Regions from separate parts of the Psychrobacillus psychrodurans genome, predicted to be linked through region 2. Evidence: a T-box and tRNA genes for the amino acid it is inferred to sense, from the RefSeq annotation. Region 2 holds a T-box; the other holds one or more tRNA genes.
What was found. The T-box of region 2 lies ahead of ileS (isoleucine--tRNA ligase). A T-box ahead of a tRNA ligase gene usually reads a tRNA of that ligase, here a tRNA-Ile.
Positions count from the first base shown of each region.

Region 1: it encodes a tRNA-Ile, which carries the amino acid that the T-box ahead of ileS (isoleucine--tRNA ligase) is inferred to sense. The anticodon was not compared.

Region 1 is NZ_CP189791.1:2,669,285-2,677,717, forward strand. It holds gene ACQCPR_RS12905 (hypothetical protein) at 1-415, opposite strand, end outside; tRNA gene ACQCPR_RS12910 (tRNA-Glu) at 579-650, opposite strand; tRNA gene ACQCPR_RS12915 (tRNA-Ser) at 657-747, opposite strand; tRNA gene ACQCPR_RS12920 (tRNA-Asn) at 753-827, opposite strand; tRNA gene ACQCPR_RS12925 (tRNA-Ile) at 832-908, opposite strand; tRNA gene ACQCPR_RS12930 (tRNA-Gly) at 915-988, opposite strand; tRNA gene ACQCPR_RS12935 (tRNA-Phe) at 996-1,071, opposite strand; tRNA gene ACQCPR_RS12940 (tRNA-Asp) at 1,144-1,219, opposite strand; tRNA gene ACQCPR_RS12945 (tRNA-Met) at 1,223-1,297, opposite strand; tRNA gene ACQCPR_RS12950 (tRNA-Ser) at 1,387-1,479, opposite strand; tRNA gene ACQCPR_RS12955 (tRNA-Ile) at 1,490-1,566, opposite strand; tRNA gene ACQCPR_RS12960 (tRNA-Met) at 1,573-1,646, opposite strand; tRNA gene ACQCPR_RS12965 (tRNA-Ala) at 1,669-1,744, opposite strand; tRNA gene ACQCPR_RS12970 (tRNA-Pro) at 1,757-1,833, opposite strand; tRNA gene ACQCPR_RS12975 (tRNA-Arg) at 1,841-1,917, opposite strand; tRNA gene ACQCPR_RS12980 (tRNA-Leu) at 1,936-2,024, opposite strand; tRNA gene ACQCPR_RS12985 (tRNA-Gly) at 2,040-2,114, opposite strand; tRNA gene ACQCPR_RS12990 (tRNA-Leu) at 2,132-2,216, opposite strand; tRNA gene ACQCPR_RS12995 (tRNA-Lys) at 2,240-2,312, opposite strand; tRNA gene ACQCPR_RS13000 (tRNA-Thr) at 2,319-2,394, opposite strand; tRNA gene ACQCPR_RS13005 (tRNA-Val) at 2,408-2,483, opposite strand; rRNA gene rrf (5S ribosomal RNA) at 2,509-2,624, opposite strand; rRNA gene ACQCPR_RS13015 (23S ribosomal RNA) at 2,745-5,673, opposite strand; rRNA gene ACQCPR_RS13020 (16S ribosomal RNA) at 5,870-7,424, opposite strand; gene ACQCPR_RS13025 (MgtC/SapB family protein) at 8,232-8,433, shown strand, end outside.
Region 2 is NZ_CP189791.1:1,304,773-1,313,205, forward strand. It holds gene ACQCPR_RS06060 (sigma-E processing peptidase SpoIIGA) at 796-1,638, shown strand; gene sigE (RNA polymerase sporulation sigma factor SigE) at 1,638-2,345, shown strand; gene sigG (RNA polymerase sporulation sigma factor SigG) at 2,435-3,214, shown strand; gene ACQCPR_RS06075 (YlmC/YmxH family sporulation protein) at 3,441-3,674, shown strand; gene ACQCPR_RS06080 (YggS family pyridoxal phosphate-dependent enzyme) at 3,755-4,447, shown strand; gene ACQCPR_RS06085 (cell division protein SepF) at 4,444-4,923, shown strand; gene ACQCPR_RS06090 (YggT family protein) at 4,942-5,205, shown strand; gene ACQCPR_RS06095 (RNA-binding protein) at 5,254-6,042, shown strand; gene ACQCPR_RS06100 (DivIVA domain-containing protein) at 6,140-6,649, shown strand; T-box leader at 6,699-6,919, shown strand; gene ileS (isoleucine--tRNA ligase) at 6,993-8,433, shown strand, end outside.

The DNA.
Region 1 (8,433 bases), 1.4 Mb from region 2:
AACTAGGGGAATAAACAAGCTTCATCCCTGTCTTTGGCTTAAGCCCACCAATTACTTCTTTATTAAGCAAGGCAAGCTTGCTTTTAGAAGGCGTTTCATATTTTACTTGAGAACCTTTTTGTACGTAACTACTTGCTCCTACACCATATAAACCACCATTTGTTCCCTTATACGTATAAACTCTGTATTCATCACCTTTTTTTAGTGTGCGTACTTTATTAAGTGATCCATTTGAGCCTACTTTAACTAAATTTGTGTTTGCTAGAATTGTAACCTTACCTATTTGTCCTTGTTTTAACTCAGTTTTTCCCCACATAACTTTGCTTGTGGATGCATCGACTTTCATATTACCTAGGTTGGAAATACCCAAAGCTAAAAAAGCTACAAGAACCAATTTACTAATTTTTTTTAACACTTTTAACCTCTCCCTTCGCCAAGCGTTATATCATATCTAGGTATTATCTGATATCAAAGGACATTTTGCTATATAAATGATATTAGCTTTACATACCATAACATAAGGAAAGAAATAAGAATATAAAAAAAGGTAACCAATGATTGGTTACCTTTTTTGAGTATGACCCCTACGGGATTCGAACCCGTGTTACCGCCGTGAAAGGGCGGTGTCTTAACCGCTTGACCAAGGGGCCAATATATGGCGGAGAAGGAGGGATTTGAACCCTCGCGCCGGTTGCCCGACCTACACCCTTAGCAGGGGCGCCTCTTCAGCCACTTGAGTACTTCCCCATATATGGCTCCGAAGGTAGGACTCGAACCTACGACCGATCGATTAACAGTCGATTGCTCTACCACTGAGCTACTTCGGAATAATGGTGGGCCTAAATGGACTCGAACCATCGACCTCACGCTTATCAGGCGTGCGCTCTAACCAGCTGAGCTATAGGCCCATTACTTGGAGCGGGTGAAGAGAATCGAACTCTCATCATCAGCTTGGAAGGCTGAGGTTTTACCACTAAACTACACCCGCATTACTATGGTGGCTCAGGACGGAATCGAACCGCCGACACAAGGATTTTCAGTCCTTTGCTCTACCGACTGAGCTACTGAGCCTCTTCAATTTTAAATGAAGCTAATTTTTCAAGCCAAATTTTCAATTGATATGTATTAACATTCATATATAAATGGCGGTCCCGACCGGGATCGAACCGGCGATCTCCTGCGTGACAGGCAGGCATGTTAACCGCTACACCACGGGACCATTTGGTTGCGGGGACAGGATTTGAACCTGCGACCTTCGGGTTATGAGCCCGACGAGCTACCACTGCTCCACCCCGCGACGTTAATATATTTACAAAATCTGTGGTACTTTGCTTAAGAATAATGAGACATCTTCTTCGGCTTACAGCTGCATCAATTAGATTAAAATGGAGGAGGAAGAGGGATTCGAACCCCCGCGCGGTATGACCCGCCTGTCGGTTTTCAAGACCGATCCCTTCAGCCAGACTTGGGTATTCCTCCAAGATATTGATGGTGGACCTTGCAGGACTCGAACCTGCGACCGGACGGTTATGAGCCGTCTGCTCTAACCAACTGAGCTAAAGGTCCTTAAGATGGCGGCAGAGGGAGTCGAACCCACGACCTTTCGGGTATGAACCGAGTGCTCTAGCCAACTGAGCTACACCGCCAAGATTTCAAACTTTTTATAAATGGTGGAGCCTAGCGGGATCGAACCGCTGACCTCCTGCGTGCAAGGCAGGCGCTCTCCCAGCTGAGCTAAGGCCCCGAAAATAATAACTGGTCGGGAAGACAGGATTCGAACCTGCGACCCCTTGGTCCCAAACCAAGTGCTCTACCAAGCTGAGCTACTTCCCGTCAAATATGGTGCGCTCGGCAGGACTCGAACCTGCAACCTCTTGATTCGTAGTCAAGTGCTCTATCCAATTGAGCTACGAGCGCATATGTTTTTCATAAAAGTGGTGCCGAGGACCGGAATCGAACCGGTACGGTAGTCACCTACCGCAGGATTTTAAGTCCTGTGCGTCTGCCAGTTCCGCCACCCCGGCACTTTAGTGAATCTTTGGAGCGGAAGACGAGGTTCGAACTCGCGACCCCCACCTTGGCAAGGTGGTGTTCTACCACTGAACTACTTCCGCTCGGTTATTAAATTAAATGGTGCGGGTGAAGGGAGTCGAACCCCCACGCCTTGCGGCGCTAGATCCTAAGTCTAGTGCGTCTGCCAGTTCCGCCACACCCGCATACATTATTCACTATAAAGTGATGAGCCATGTAGGATTCGAACCTACGACCCTCTGATTAAAAGTCAGATGCTCTACCAACTGAGCTAATGGCTCTAAAAATGGTGCCGGAGAAAGGACTTGAACCCTCAACCTACTGATTACAAGTCAGTTGCTCTACCAGTTGAGCTACTCCGGCAGGAGTAAATATATGGTGGAGGATGACGGGCTCGAACCGCCGACCCTCTGCTTGTAAGGCAGATGCTCTCCCAGCTGAGCTAATCCTCCTGGGTAAATTATGTATTTATTGCAAGCCCAGCGACGTCCTACTCTCACAGGGGGAGACCCCCAACTACCATCGGCGCTGAAGAGCTTAACTTCCGTGTTCGGTATGGGAACGGGTGTGACCTCTTCGCCATCATCACTAGACTTGAATAATTAATGAAAGACAAGTTTTATTATACCAACTCTGTAGAATATTACAAGAGTTATTTTAAAAAAATTTATTCTTTCAAAACTGGATAAACGACATTGTTACGTTAAACAAATTTGGTTAAGTCCTCGATCGATTAGTATTCGTCAGCTGCACGTGTCGCCACGCTTCCACCCCGAACCTATCTACCTCATCGTCTTTGAGGGATCTTACTTACTTGCGTAATGGGAAATCTCATCTTGAGGGGGGCTTCGTGCTTAGATGCTTTCAGCACTTATCCCGTCCACACATAGCTACCCAGCGATGCTCTTGGCAGAACAACTGGTACACCAGCGGTGTGTCCATCCCGGTCCTCTCGTACTAAGGACAGCTCCTCTCAAATTTCCTACGCCCACGACGGATAGGGACCGAACTGTCTCACGACGTTCTGAACCCAGCTCGCGTACCGCTTTAATGGGCGAACAGCCCAACCCTTGGGACCGACTACAGCCCCAGGATGCGATGAGCCGACATCGAGGTGCCAAACCTCCCCGTCGATGTGGACTCTTGGGGGAGATAAGCCTGTTATCCCCGGGGTAGCTTTTATCCGTTGAGCGATGGCCCTTCCATGCGGAACCACCGGATCACTAAGCCCGTCTTTCGACCCTGCTCGACTTGTAGGTCTCGCAGTCAAGCTCCCTTCTGCCTTTACACTCTTCGAATGATTTCCAACCATTCTGAGGGAACCTTTGGGCGCCTCCGTTACACTTTAGGAGGCGACCGCCCCAGTCAAACTACCCGCCTGACACTGTCTCCTACCCGGGTTACGGGTATGGGTTAGAATTTCAATACAACCAGGGCAGTATCCCACCGACGCCTCCTCCGAAGCTGGCGCTCCGGGCTCTAAGGCTCCTGCCTATCCTGTACAAGTTGCACCAAAATTCAATATCAAGCTATAGTAAAGCTCCACGGGGTCTTTCCGTCCTGTCGCGGGTAACCTGCATCTTCACAGGTACTATAATTTCACCGAGTCTCTCGTTGAGACAGTGCCCAGATCGTTACGCCTTTCGTGCGGGTCGGAACTTACCCGACAAGGAATTTCGCTACCTTAGGACCGTTATAGTTACGGCCGCCGTTTACTGGGGCTTCAATTCGCACCTTCGCTTGCGCTAAGCACTCCTCTTAACCTTCCAGCACCGGGCAGGCGTCAGCCCCTATACTTCACCTTACGGTTTTGCAGAGACCTGTGTTTTTGCTAAACAGTCGCCTGGGCCTATTCACTGCGGCTCTTCTAGGCTATGCACCCAAAAGAGCACCCCTTCTCCCGAAGTTACGGGGTCATTTTGCCGAGTTCCTTAACGAGAGTTCTCTCGCTCACCTTAGGATTCTCTCCTCGACTACCTGTGTCGGTTTGCGGTACGGGCACCTATCACCTCGCTAGAGGCTTTTCTTGGCAGTGTGAAATCAGGAACTCCGGACATACGTCCTCGCCATCACAGCTCAATGTTACAGAATGCGGATTTGCCTACATTCACACCTTACTGCTTGGACATGCATAACCAACAGCATGCTTACCCTATCCTTCTGCGTCCCCCCATTACTCAAACGGTGGTTTGGTGGTACAGGAATATCAACCTGTTATCCATCGCCTACGCCTATCGGCCTCGGCTTAGGTCCCGACTAACCCTGAGCGGACGAGCCTTCCTCAGGAAACCTTAGTCATACGGTGGACGGGATTCTCACCCGTCTTTCGCTACTCATACCGGCATTCTCACTTCTAAGCGCTCCACCAGTCCTTCCGGTCTGACTTCAACGCCCTTAGAACGCTCTCCTACCACTGATACCAAAGGTATCAATCCACAGCTTCGGTGATTTGTTTAGCCCCGATACATTTTCGGCGCAGCGTCACTCGACCAGTGAGCTATTACGCACTCTTTAAATGATGGCTGCTTCTAAGCCAACATCCTGGTTGTCTAAGCAACGCCACATCCTTTTCCACTTAACAAATACTTTGGGACCTTAGCTGGTGGTCTGGGCTGTTTCCCTCTTGACTACGGATCTTATCACTCGCAGTCTGACTCCCAAACATAAATCATTGGCATTCGGAGTTTGTCTGAATTCGGTAACCCGGGATGGGCCCCTAGTCCAAACAGTGCTCTACCTCCAAGATTCTAACGTTTGAGGCTAGCCCTAAAGCTATTTCGGAGAGAACCAGCTATCTCCAGGTTCGATTGGAATTTCTCCGCTACCCACACCTCATCCCCGCACTTTTCAACGTGCGTGGGTTCGGACCTCCAGTAAGTGTTACCTTACCTTCATCCTGGACATGGGTAGATCACCTGGTTTCGGGTCTACGACCACATACTCATTCGCCCTATTCAGACTCGCTTTCGCTGCGGCTCCGTCTTCTCAACTTAACCTTGCATGTAATCGTAACTCGCCGGTTCATTCTACAAAAGGCACGCTATCACCCATTAACGGGCTCTAACTACTTGTAGGCACACGGTTTCAGGATCTATTTCACTCCCCTTCCGGGGTGCTTTTCACCTTTCCCTCACGGTACTGGTTCACTATCGGTCACTAGGTAGTATTTAGCCTTGGGAGATGGTCCTCCCGGATTCCGACGGAATTTCACGTGTTCCGCCGTACTCAGGATACACTCAAGAGAGAATGAATTTTGGACTACGGGGCTTTTACCCTATCCTGCGGACCTTTCCAGATCGCTTCGTCTAACTCATTCCTTTGTAACTCTATGTAGAGTGTCCTACAACCCCAAGAGGCAAGCCTCTTGGTTTGGGCTATTCCCGTTTCGCTCGCCGCTACTCAGGGAATCGATTTTTCTTTCTCTTCCTCCAGGTACTTAGATGTTTCAGTTCCCTGGGTGTGTCTCAGATGCGCTATGTATTCACGCAAATGTACTGCTCCATTACGAACAGTGGGTTTCCCCATTCGGAAATCTCCGGATCAAAGCTCACTTACAGCTCCCCGAAGCATATCGGTGTTAGTGCCGTCCTTCGTCGACTCCTAGTGCCAAGGCATTCACCGTGCGCCCTTATTAACTTAACCTAAAAGTTAAAAAGTCTTACACGTTGTGATTACGTAAATAATCACAACAGAATTTCTTGTTGTTTATTGTTTCAATGTCGTTTTATCCAGTTTTCAAAGAACAAGTATCGAATCTTCATATAAAAATGAACATTCAAAACTGAACTGCAAAACGTTAAGATACGAATAAAGATTCGTATTCCGATATTATCCTTAGAAAGGAGGTGATCCAGCCGCACCTTCCGATACGGCTACCTTGTTACGACTTCACCCCAATCATCTGTCCCACCTTCGGCGGCTGGCTCCCGTAAGGGTTACCCCACCGACTTCGGGTGTTACAAACTCTCGTGGTGTGACGGGCGGTGTGTACAAGGCCCGGGAACGTATTCACCGTGGCATGCTGATCCACGATTACTAGCGATTCCGGCTTCATGTAGGCGAGTTGCAGCCTACAATCCGAACTGAGAACGGTTTTATGGGATTTGCTCACCCTCGCGGGGTTGCGACCCTCTGTACCGTCCATTGTAGCACGTGTGTAGCCCAGGTCATAAGGGGCATGATGATTTGACGTCATCCCCACCTTCCTCCGGTTTATCACCGGCAGTCACCTTAGAGTGCCCAACTGAATGCTGGCAACTAAGATCAAGGGTTGCGCTCGTTGCGGGACTTAACCCAACATCTCACGACACGAGCTGACGACAACCATGCACCACCTGTCACCGCTGTCCCCGAAGGGAAAAGCCTATCTCTAGGCCGGTCAGCGGGATGTCAAGACCTGGTAAGGTTCTTCGCGTTGCTTCGAATTAAACCACATGCTCCACCGCTTGTGCGGGCCCCCGTCAATTCCTTTGAGTTTCAGTCTTGCGACCGTACTCCCCAGGCGGAGTGCTTAATGCGTTAGCTGCAGCACTAAGGGGCGGAAACCCCCTAACACTTAGCACTCATCGTTTACGGCGTGGACTACCAGGGTATCTAATCCTGTTTGCTCCCCACGCTTTCGCGCCTCAGCGTCAGTTACAGACCAGAAAGCCGCCTTCGCCACTGGTGTTCCTCCAAATCTCTACGCATTTCACCGCTACACTTGGAATTCCGCTTTCCTCTTCTGTACTCAAGTCCCCCAGTTTCCAATGACCTTCCACGGTTGAGCCGTGGGATTTCACATCAGACTTAAAGGACCGCCTGCGCGCGCTTTACGCCCAATAATTCCGGACAACGCTTGCCACCTACGTATTACCGCGGCTGCTGGCACGTAGTTAGCCGTGGCTTTCTAATGAGGTACCGTCAAGGTACGAGCAGTTACTCTCGTACTTGTTCTTCCCTCACAACAGAGTTTTACGATCCGAAAACCTTCTTCACTCACGCGGCATTGCTCCATCAGACTTTCGTCCATTGTGGAAGATTCCCTACTGCTGCCTCCCGTAGGAGTCTGGGCCGTGTCTCAGTCCCAGTGTGGCCGATCACCCTCTCAGGTCGGCTACGCATCGTCGCCTTGGTGAGCCGTTACCTCACCAACTAGCTAATGCGCCGCGGGCCCATCCTGTAGTGACAGCGAGATGCCGTCTTTTAACATCTCCTCATGTGAGGAAATGGATTATTCGGTATTAGCCCCGGTTTCCCGGAGTTATCCCAATCTACAGGGCAGGTTGCCCACGTGTTACTCACCCGTCCGCCGCTAAATCAGAAGAAGCAAGCTTCTTCATCATTCGCTCGACTTGCATGTATTAGGCATGCCGCCAGCGTTCGTCCTGAGCCAGGATCAAACTCTCCATAAGATCTGGATGACGATACGCAGCACATCGCTTTGTCAGCTTTCACTCGTTCGGTCAGTCACGTACGCTAGTACGTTCCTTCCCCCTCTCGATTGCTTCCTCGCACTGCACTACGTCTCGTCATCCAGCGAATAGAACTAGTTTAAAAGCTCATTTTGTTTTGCTGGCATCATCATTAAATGATGTCAAAATTGATTTGCTATCGAACTAACGAGTTAGTTGATAAGCTATATTTCTTAACGTTTTGCATGTTCAGTTTTCAATGTTCAATGTTCAATGTTCATATTGTTCAAGTCGTTTTGGCGACTTTATTAGTATAACTTATTTCAGATTTGATGTCAAACATTTTTTTGAAGTTTTTCAAGTTGTTTGTATCTCGTTCCGAAGGACAAGTATTAATATACATCGTATAGAAATAAAAAGCAACCCTTTTTATAAAAAATCTTAAATATCTTATAAACTATTGCACTTTTGCCCCTCATCATATATCAAAACTAGATTACTCATTGTAATTAATTGCGGATTTTCCCCTACTTATAGCTCTTCTATAACTTGTCTAACTAAAATATGAATATATTCTAGACTTTAATAAATATTAGTTTAAGTAATAGAAAACTCCTGAATCAATAAAATGAATTGAGAGCTGAATCATATACCGAAGAACAACAGCGCTTTATTTTAACTCATTCTATACTTATAATAAAGAAACAAGAAATCTACCAATATATCCTTTCCAAAATAATAGCAATTAATAGTAGAAAGTACATAAAATCCTCAAACTCTATAATGAAATCAAGGGGGGAATTATTGATGGAATGGCTAAACCACCTTAGTAATTATAATGAAATTATATTTAAATTAATTTTTGCTGCATTATTAAGTTTAATCATTGGTATAGAGAGGGAACTAAAAAAGAAACCGATTGGATTAAAGACGAGTATAGTAATCGCTACATTTAGCTGTCTTCTAACCTACATATCCATTGAAGCAGCTTATAAAGCCATTCCCAATG
Region 2 (8,433 bases):
CCCGTGTTAGAAGGACTCCTTATAAATTAATTAATATCAAGATTTTATATATATATGATGAATATGTAGGAATATTTCAGTCGAAACAGTGAATAGAAACACCTATTAGTAGTATGGTTCTACATGTTTTGGTTGAAAATTTTGTAAAAGTTTTCCACTACGCAAGTAAAAGATAATAGTCCGCAAGTAAATATAGACTTAGAGCAAGTAAAACTTTAAGACCGCAAGTAAGCCACTGATGGGAGCAAGTAAACAATAGGTGAGAGCAAGTAAAGAAATATTAAGATCAAATCCTGCATATAAGGATATTTTTGATTCCGGAGCTAAAAATAAGTTTTTGGTAATTTGAGTGGTATAGAATACAACAATTACATACAGAGCGGTTAGATTTGTGTTATCAAGCATTCAAAAAAGGCATTTCTTATATATTTCTTCACTAGTAAAAAGTATATGACAATAAATAGCCGGTATTTGCCTTATAGATTAACGTTAGAGCTCCCGAAATTTTATCTTCGGGAGCTTCCTCTTTGAATTGGAGAGTATCTTATCTCTAGTTATCCCAAAAAGCACTAACCTGTTTCTAGAAGGTATAAGGGTGACGGAGAGACAAATGCCATAAAACTGCTGAGAAAACAGAGGCTGATGGTGACGTTCAGTCACCACCAGCCTAATTGGCATCTTTTTTTGTATTTTTTAACTCTTATTATTTGTCGTAAAAAAAGAACGTTTTTGAACGGTCTTTTGACAAATTTCTTAAACTTTAGATGCTAAGCTTTAGTCAAAAGGAGGGAAACTATGTATGCGGAAGTAATGATTGTAACCAATACTTTTTTCAATTATACCGTTTTGGCATTTGCCAATAAAATTGGGTGGATTGAAAATCAGAAAAGGTATTTATTCCTATCTGCTCTAACGGCTGGAGTAATCACAGTTGTTTTCTCTCATTCTATGAGTACAATATTTTTATCTTTTTTTGTAATGATTGCGATTGCTTTTTGGAAAAAACGTTCGCAAATAGGAAAAGCAATTATTTTAACGTTACTGACTAGCGTTTTTGCTGGCGGTTTACTTACAGCTATTGCTCCTTTGTATGACAATAGTAGTAATTTGTTTATGATTATGAACTTTGCGTTGATTGCAACAGGTGGTCTATATTTGTTGACCAAACATGTCCTTCATCTGAATATTACTCAAGGAGAAAGAGAGCTTCTATATTCATCTAACGTTTCGTTATTTGGTGTTTCTAAGGAGCTGACACTTTTTATAGACTCAGGAAATGTGTGTACGGAACCGTTATCTAATGATCCTGTCCACTTTGTGGCAGCTGAAATGTTGCAGGAAATTCTGCCACATGCGTTATATGAAGCTATTAGTAATTGGGAGTTTGATGGAAGAACCGGATTGGACAAGATTTCAAAAGAATATGCAAGTAAATTAAGATTAATTCCAATTGCAACGATTCAAAAGCATAAAACATGGGTTGTTGGTATTAAGTATGATCACTGGATGATTGGAGATCAGGCATTACCTAAAGGTTATATTGTTATGACGAAAGCAAGAGAAAAGTTTCCACATGGGGCGGATGGGATATTACATAGTTCCTCATATTTTCATTTGAAAAAAAGGAGTGTAGGATAATGCTGATGAATTGGTTGCGTAAGATTTACTATTGGGTACTTTCCTTTAGAAGAAAAAGTGTACATTATATTGGTGGCAATGAATCATTACCAAAACCATTATCGAGAGAAGAAGAACGAGAGATGCTACTGGCGTTTATGGATGGCGATGAACATGCTAGAGATGTATTAATTGAACGAAACTTAAGATTAGTTGTTTACATTGCGAGAAGATTTGATCAGACAAATACTAATATAGAAGACCTTATTAGTATAGGTTCAATCGGACTTATTAAGGCTGTAGAGACGTTTAATCTAGAAAAAGGTATCAAGCTCGCAACTTACGCATCAAGATGTATAGAGAACGAAATTTTAATGCATTTACGTAAGACAAATCGTATGAAGTCAGAAGTATCTTTTGATGAACCTTTAAATTCTGATTCTGACGGGAATGAACTATTACTATCAGATATTTTAGGTACTAGCGAGGATTTAATCATTGAAGATGTGGAGAAAAAACTAGAGCGTCAACATGTATTTGAAGCAATAAATTTACTTGGAAATAGGGAGAAGTACATTATGCAATGTCGGTTCGGTTTAAATGGTAAAGAAGAAATGACTCAAAAAGAAGTAGCTGATCATTTAGGTATTTCGCAATCATATATATCACGTTTAGAAAAAAAAATCATTTTAGATTTAAAGGAGCTGTTAAACGAACCAATTGCCTAATGGGTGAAATTGGATAGAAACGTATAGAATAATCTTTTCTTTCCCGGACAAACTGACTTAGAACAATTAAAAAGTCCGGAGGAAGATCTATGACGAGAACAAAAGTTGAATTATGCGGCATTGATACATCTAAGCTTCCTTTACTTAAGCATGAAGAAATGAAAGAATTGTTTATCCGTTTACAATCTGGTGAAGAATCTGTTAAAGATGAACTGGTAATGTGTAATTTAAGGCTAGTTTTAAGCCTAGTTCAAAGGTTTGCTTACCGAGGAGAGCAAGCAGATGATTTGTTTCAAGTTGGTTGTATTGGGCTCATCAAATCAATTGAGAATTTCGATTTAAAGCATAACGTCCGTTTTTCTACGTATGCAGTTCCTATGATTATTGGAGAAATAAAAAGACATTTACGTGATCATCATTCAGTACGAGTATCAAGATCGTTAAGAGATATTGCATATAAAGCTATGAAAGCAAAGGAACAGTTTATCAACGAACATTTACAAGAACCAACCTTGGATGACTTATCAAAAGAGTTAGATATTTCAGTGGAGGATATATTAATTGCTTTAGATGCTATTCAAGATCCTGTATCTTTACAAGAACCAATATTCAGTGATGGTGGAGACGCTATTTATATGATGGACCAATTATGCGATAATGATGTATCCGAAGATCAATGGGTAACTTATTTTACTGTGAAGGATAGTTTTCAGAAGCTAGATACAAGACAAAAGAAAATATTAACGAAGAGAATTTACTATGGAGCTACACAAACTGAAATAGCGATGGACTTAGGTTTATCGCAGGCACAAATTTCACGATTAGAGAAAAGTGCCTTATCAACTATTCAAAGCCAATTGAATCCATAAGTTATTTAGCAAAAACGCTTTTTCTTTTTTTTCGAAGAAGCGTTTTTCTGTTGTTATAAATTTCTTAAGAACAACAAGTTAGCTCCTGTGATTTGGGTGGAGCATAATCGTAGTTACTTTTGGTCCGGCAGAAAACACTTTTTAAAAATCAATCTGGATTTTTTTCTTTTTTGAAAAAAAGCGTTTTTTTCATTTTCATTCATATAATGAATAAAGGGGGTTAATGATGAAATTTTCAGATGCGCAGCAAAAAGAAGTAATAGAAGCAAAGAGTGGGCAATTACTCGGCTATATTGTAGATGCAGAAATTGATAAAGAAACTGGTTATATTATTTCATTTTTAGTAGAAGAAAATGGAGCGTATCCAACTTTTTTTAATAAAAAAAGAGACACAAAGAAAATAGCCGTACAAAATATAGCGATAATTGGAAAAGATGTTATAATTGTATCAAAAACATAGACTTACAATGTTCATCATTGATAAAACGGCTTTTCATTGATACAATAAACAAAAACAATTGATGAAAAGTTGGGTTTCGAATGACAAACGTACAACAAAACTTAGAACAAATTCAACAGCGTATGCAAAATGCATGCGACCGAGGTAATAGAAAGATAGAAGATATTACATTAATAGCAGTAACAAAAGAAGTTTCAGTTAGTCGAACAAACGAGGTAATAGAAAATGGTATACGGCATTTGGGAGAAAATCGACCAGAGGGTTTACAGAAAAAGTTAGATGCCATTTCTAATGATGTTGGGTGGCATTACATAGGTTCATTGCAAACAAGAAAAGTTAAATCAGTTATTAACCATATAAATTTCCTGCATTCATTAGACCGGATGAGTTTAGCGGATGAAATTGAGAAAAGAGCTACCTCCACAAAGGATTGTTTTGTACAAGTAAACGTATCCCAAGAAGAGTCAAAACATGGGCTTGCTTTTGAAGAAGTGGAAGCATTTGTAGATCAGCTTAAAAACCATAAACGTATTCGCATTATTGGATTGATGACAATGGCACCTAATACGGAAGATGACACAATCATTCGAAATGTTTTCCGCAGATTGAAACAACTCCAAAGTAAAATTGCAGCTAAACAAATAGCAGGCGCCCCATGTACAGAACTTTCCATGGGAATGTCTGGAGATTATGAAATAGCAATAGAAGAAGGTGCAACATTTATTAGAGTCGGAACAGCATTGGTTGGAAAAGAGAGGGAGGGAATGGTATGAGCATGAAAAACTGGATGAAAAATTTCTTCTACTTAGATGAAGATGAGGAAGCATCAGAAGCGCAGCAACCAAGACCTCAACAGCAAAAAACAGTTGATAATAATATAAAACAACAGACTGTAAAGTCTGCTCCTAAAGAACGTAAATTCAATACGATTCCAAAGGATATGAACACTCCTAATCTCGTTAGTATTCAAAATGTCCAAAAGTCTTCAAAAGTAATATTGATAGAGCCGAGAGTATACGCAGAAGCACAAGATATATCTGAACACTTAAAAAGTAAAAAGGCTGTGATTGTAAATTTGCAACGTATTGATAAGGAGCAGGGAATTCGAATAATCGACTTTTTAAGTGGGACAGTGTACGCTTTAGGTGGAGACATACAAAGAATAGGTACGGATATATTCCTTTGTGCACCAGATTCTGTTGAAGTCGATGGTGCAATATCGGATTATTACTATAATGACTTAGATTAACAGAGGAGTATTTAAATTATGGGATTAGTTTTATCTTTAATAAGTTGGGGTGTTCAAATTTATACGTATGCATTAATAGCGTATATTTTAATGTCATGGGTTCCGAGCATTCAACAATCAGGTTTTGGAAAGTTTTTAGGGAGAATATGTGAGCCATACTTAGAACCATTTAGAAAAATTATTCCTCCATTAGGGATGATTGATATCTCACCAATCGTGGCAATTTTTGTATTAAACCTAGCAATGACGGGCATATATTATATAGCTAATATAGTTGTCTAACCTCACTTTCGTGGGGTTTTTTACTATAGTCGAAAGGGAAATATTAATATGGAAAATGTATTGCAACATTTTAGAAAAGAAGAACAGCCTTTTATAGAACAGGTTGTGAGTATGATGCGGGAAGTTGAGGATCGATATGCTCCTAAGTTGACGGACTTTCTAGACCCAAGGCAGCAATTTATCTTAGACTCGATTCGTAGGCAATATGAAGAGATTGACTCTAGCGCTCAAGGTGCACTAGAGGATGCGGAAAGAAGAAGAGTCTTATTGTTTCCTTCTTATTATACTCCATCTGATAACGATTTCTCTTCGAAAGTAGTGGAAGTTCATTATCCTACTAAATTTGTAACGCTAAAGCACAAGGATGTTCTTGGTTCAATGATGTCACTAGGAATTGATCGTAGTAAATTTGGTGATATACGTGTACAAGATGGAGCCATTCAGTTCGTCGTTGCCTTAGAGGTTTTAGATTACGTTCGAGCTAATTTCACATCTATTGGGAAAGTGAAAGTTCATATAAATGTGATAGAAGATCCAATCGATTATTTTGTTCAACAGGAGGAATGGATAACTGATACTTTAACGGTTAGTTCCCTTAGGTTAGACACAGTGATTGCTTCAGTTTTTAATATTTCGCGTCAAAAATCAGCATCCCTTATTCAAGGTGGTAAGGTCAAAGTGAACTGGTCAGAAAAGGATCAGGTATCTCTTGAGTTACAAGAACTTGATTTACTTTCTATTAGAGGGCATGGAAGAGTAAAATTAATAATGATTGAAGGAAGAACAAAAAAAGATAAATTACGACTTCAAATAGGTAGGTTAGAACTTAAAAACTAATTTTTATAAGAATATTTCAAATTTAGATGTATTCACCTTCTTGGAAATGTATAATGTAAGAAAGAATAGAAGAATAGTAAGTAAAGGAGATGTTAAAATGCCACTAACACCACTTGATATACATAACAAGGAATTTGGTAAAGGATTTAGAGGATACAATGAAGACGAAGTAAATGAATTCCTTGATCAAATTATGAAAGATCTTGAAATATTGATGAAAGAAAAAAAGGAATTAGAAACAAAGCTTAAAACTTCAAGCGAAAAGGTTGGTCATTTTACTTCAATTGAAGAGACATTACATAAGTCAATTGTCGTTGCACAAGAGGCAGCAGAAGAGGTTCGTCGCAATTCACAAAAAGAAGCGAAGCTAATTGTGAAAGAGGCAGAAAAAAATGCTGACCGGATTGTTAACGAAGCATTAACTAAGGCTAGAAGGATTGCATTGGAAATCGAGGATTTGAAAAAACAATCAAAAGTTTTCCGTAATCGTTTTAAAATGTTAGTCGAAGCCCAGCTAGATTTGATCAACACAGATGACTGGAATCATTTAATGGAATATGATGTGGATACAGAAGCAATTGATCGTATATCTGTTACGGAAGATTAACATTTCTTGACTCATAGCCATACTTTACCTATAATAATTTCATATCATATAATATGCGTTGAAAAAGACGTCTAAAATAGATTTCGACAAAGCGACTTGAGGGTGGTGAGAGCTCAGGGGAGAATCTTATTTAGAATATCACTTTGGAGCAAGGGCACTGAACATGTAGTAAGTGTCTTCGGTTAGTGCCCCGTTATGGCATTCTAAGCGGCGATTTTTATACAAATCGCAAGTAGGGTGGTACCGCGAGCATAACTCCTCGTCCCTTTTAGGGATGTGGAGTTTTTTTGTTTTTGCCACTCCTATATAGTACTCATGCTTTTAATAATTAGGAGGTTATAAGATGGAATACAAAGATACGTTATTAATGCCAAAAACTGATTTCCCTATGCGTGGAAATTTACCAGTGAAAGAAGTAGAAATTCAAACTAAATGGGCAGATCAGGATATTTATAAAAAAGTACAGGATCATACAAAAGATCGTCCGTTTTTTGTATTACATGATGGACCACCTTATGCCAATGGCGATCTTCATATGGGTCATGCATTAAATAAAGTATTAAAAGATATGATTGTCCGTCACAAGTCTATGTCAGGCTTCCATGCACCTTACGTTCCAGGCTGGGATACACATGGTCTACCAATCGAGCAAGCACTAACCAACAAAGGTGTAAAACGTAAAGAGATGTCTTTAGCAGAGTTTAGAAAGCTTTGTGAGGAGTATGCATATCAACAAATTGACAATCAACGCTCACAATTCAAACGTTTGGGTGTTCGTGGAGACTGGGATAATCCATATGTTACTTTAACTCCTGCATTTGAATCACGTCAAATCGAAGTATTCGGTGCAATGGCTAAAAAAGGATATATTTATAAAGGGTTAAAGCCTGTTTACTGGTCACCATCAAGTGAATCAGCATTGGCTGAAGCAGAAATTGAATACCAAGATAAAAAATCACCATCTATTTATGTAAGCTTTGAGGTGACTGAAGGTAAAGGAGTTCTGGAAGAAGGAACAAAATTTATCATTTGGACTACAACACCTTGGACAATTCCTGCAAACCTAGCTATTTCCTTGCATCCTAAAGTTGAGTATGCAGTTGTTAATACGAAAGGTTCTAAATTTGTCGTTGCATTAGATTTAGTAAAATCTGTTGCGGAAGAATTAGGCTGGGAAGAATATACAGTAGAACGTACACTGGAAGGTAAGGAAATGGATCGTCTCGTAGCGAAACATCCATTATACGATCGTGATTCTCTTATCATTTTAGGAGAGCATGTAACAACTGAATCAGGGACTGGATGTGTTCATACAGCTCCTGGACACGGGGAAGATGACTTTTACGTTGGAAAAGCTTACGGCTTAGATGTTCTTTGTCCAGTTGATGACCGCGGTGTAATGACTGCTGAAGCACCTGGTTTTGAAGGATTATTTTATGACACAGCTAACAAAGCGATTACTGAAGCTTTAGAGGCTGCAGGTGCGCTTGAGAAACTTACATTTATTACACATTCATATCCGCATGACTGGCGTACAAAAAAACCAGTTATTTATCGTGCTACAGCACAATGGTTTGCTTCTATTGAGGCATTTAGAGATGAATTGTTACAAGCTATTCGAGATACCAAGTTTACTCCTGCATGGGGGGAGACTCGTCTATTTAACATGATTCGTGATCGTGGAGACTGGTGTATTTCTCGTCAGCGTGTATGGGGAGTTCCAATTCCAGTATTTTATGGGGAAGATGGAGAACCGATTCTGACAGAAGAGACTATTTCACATG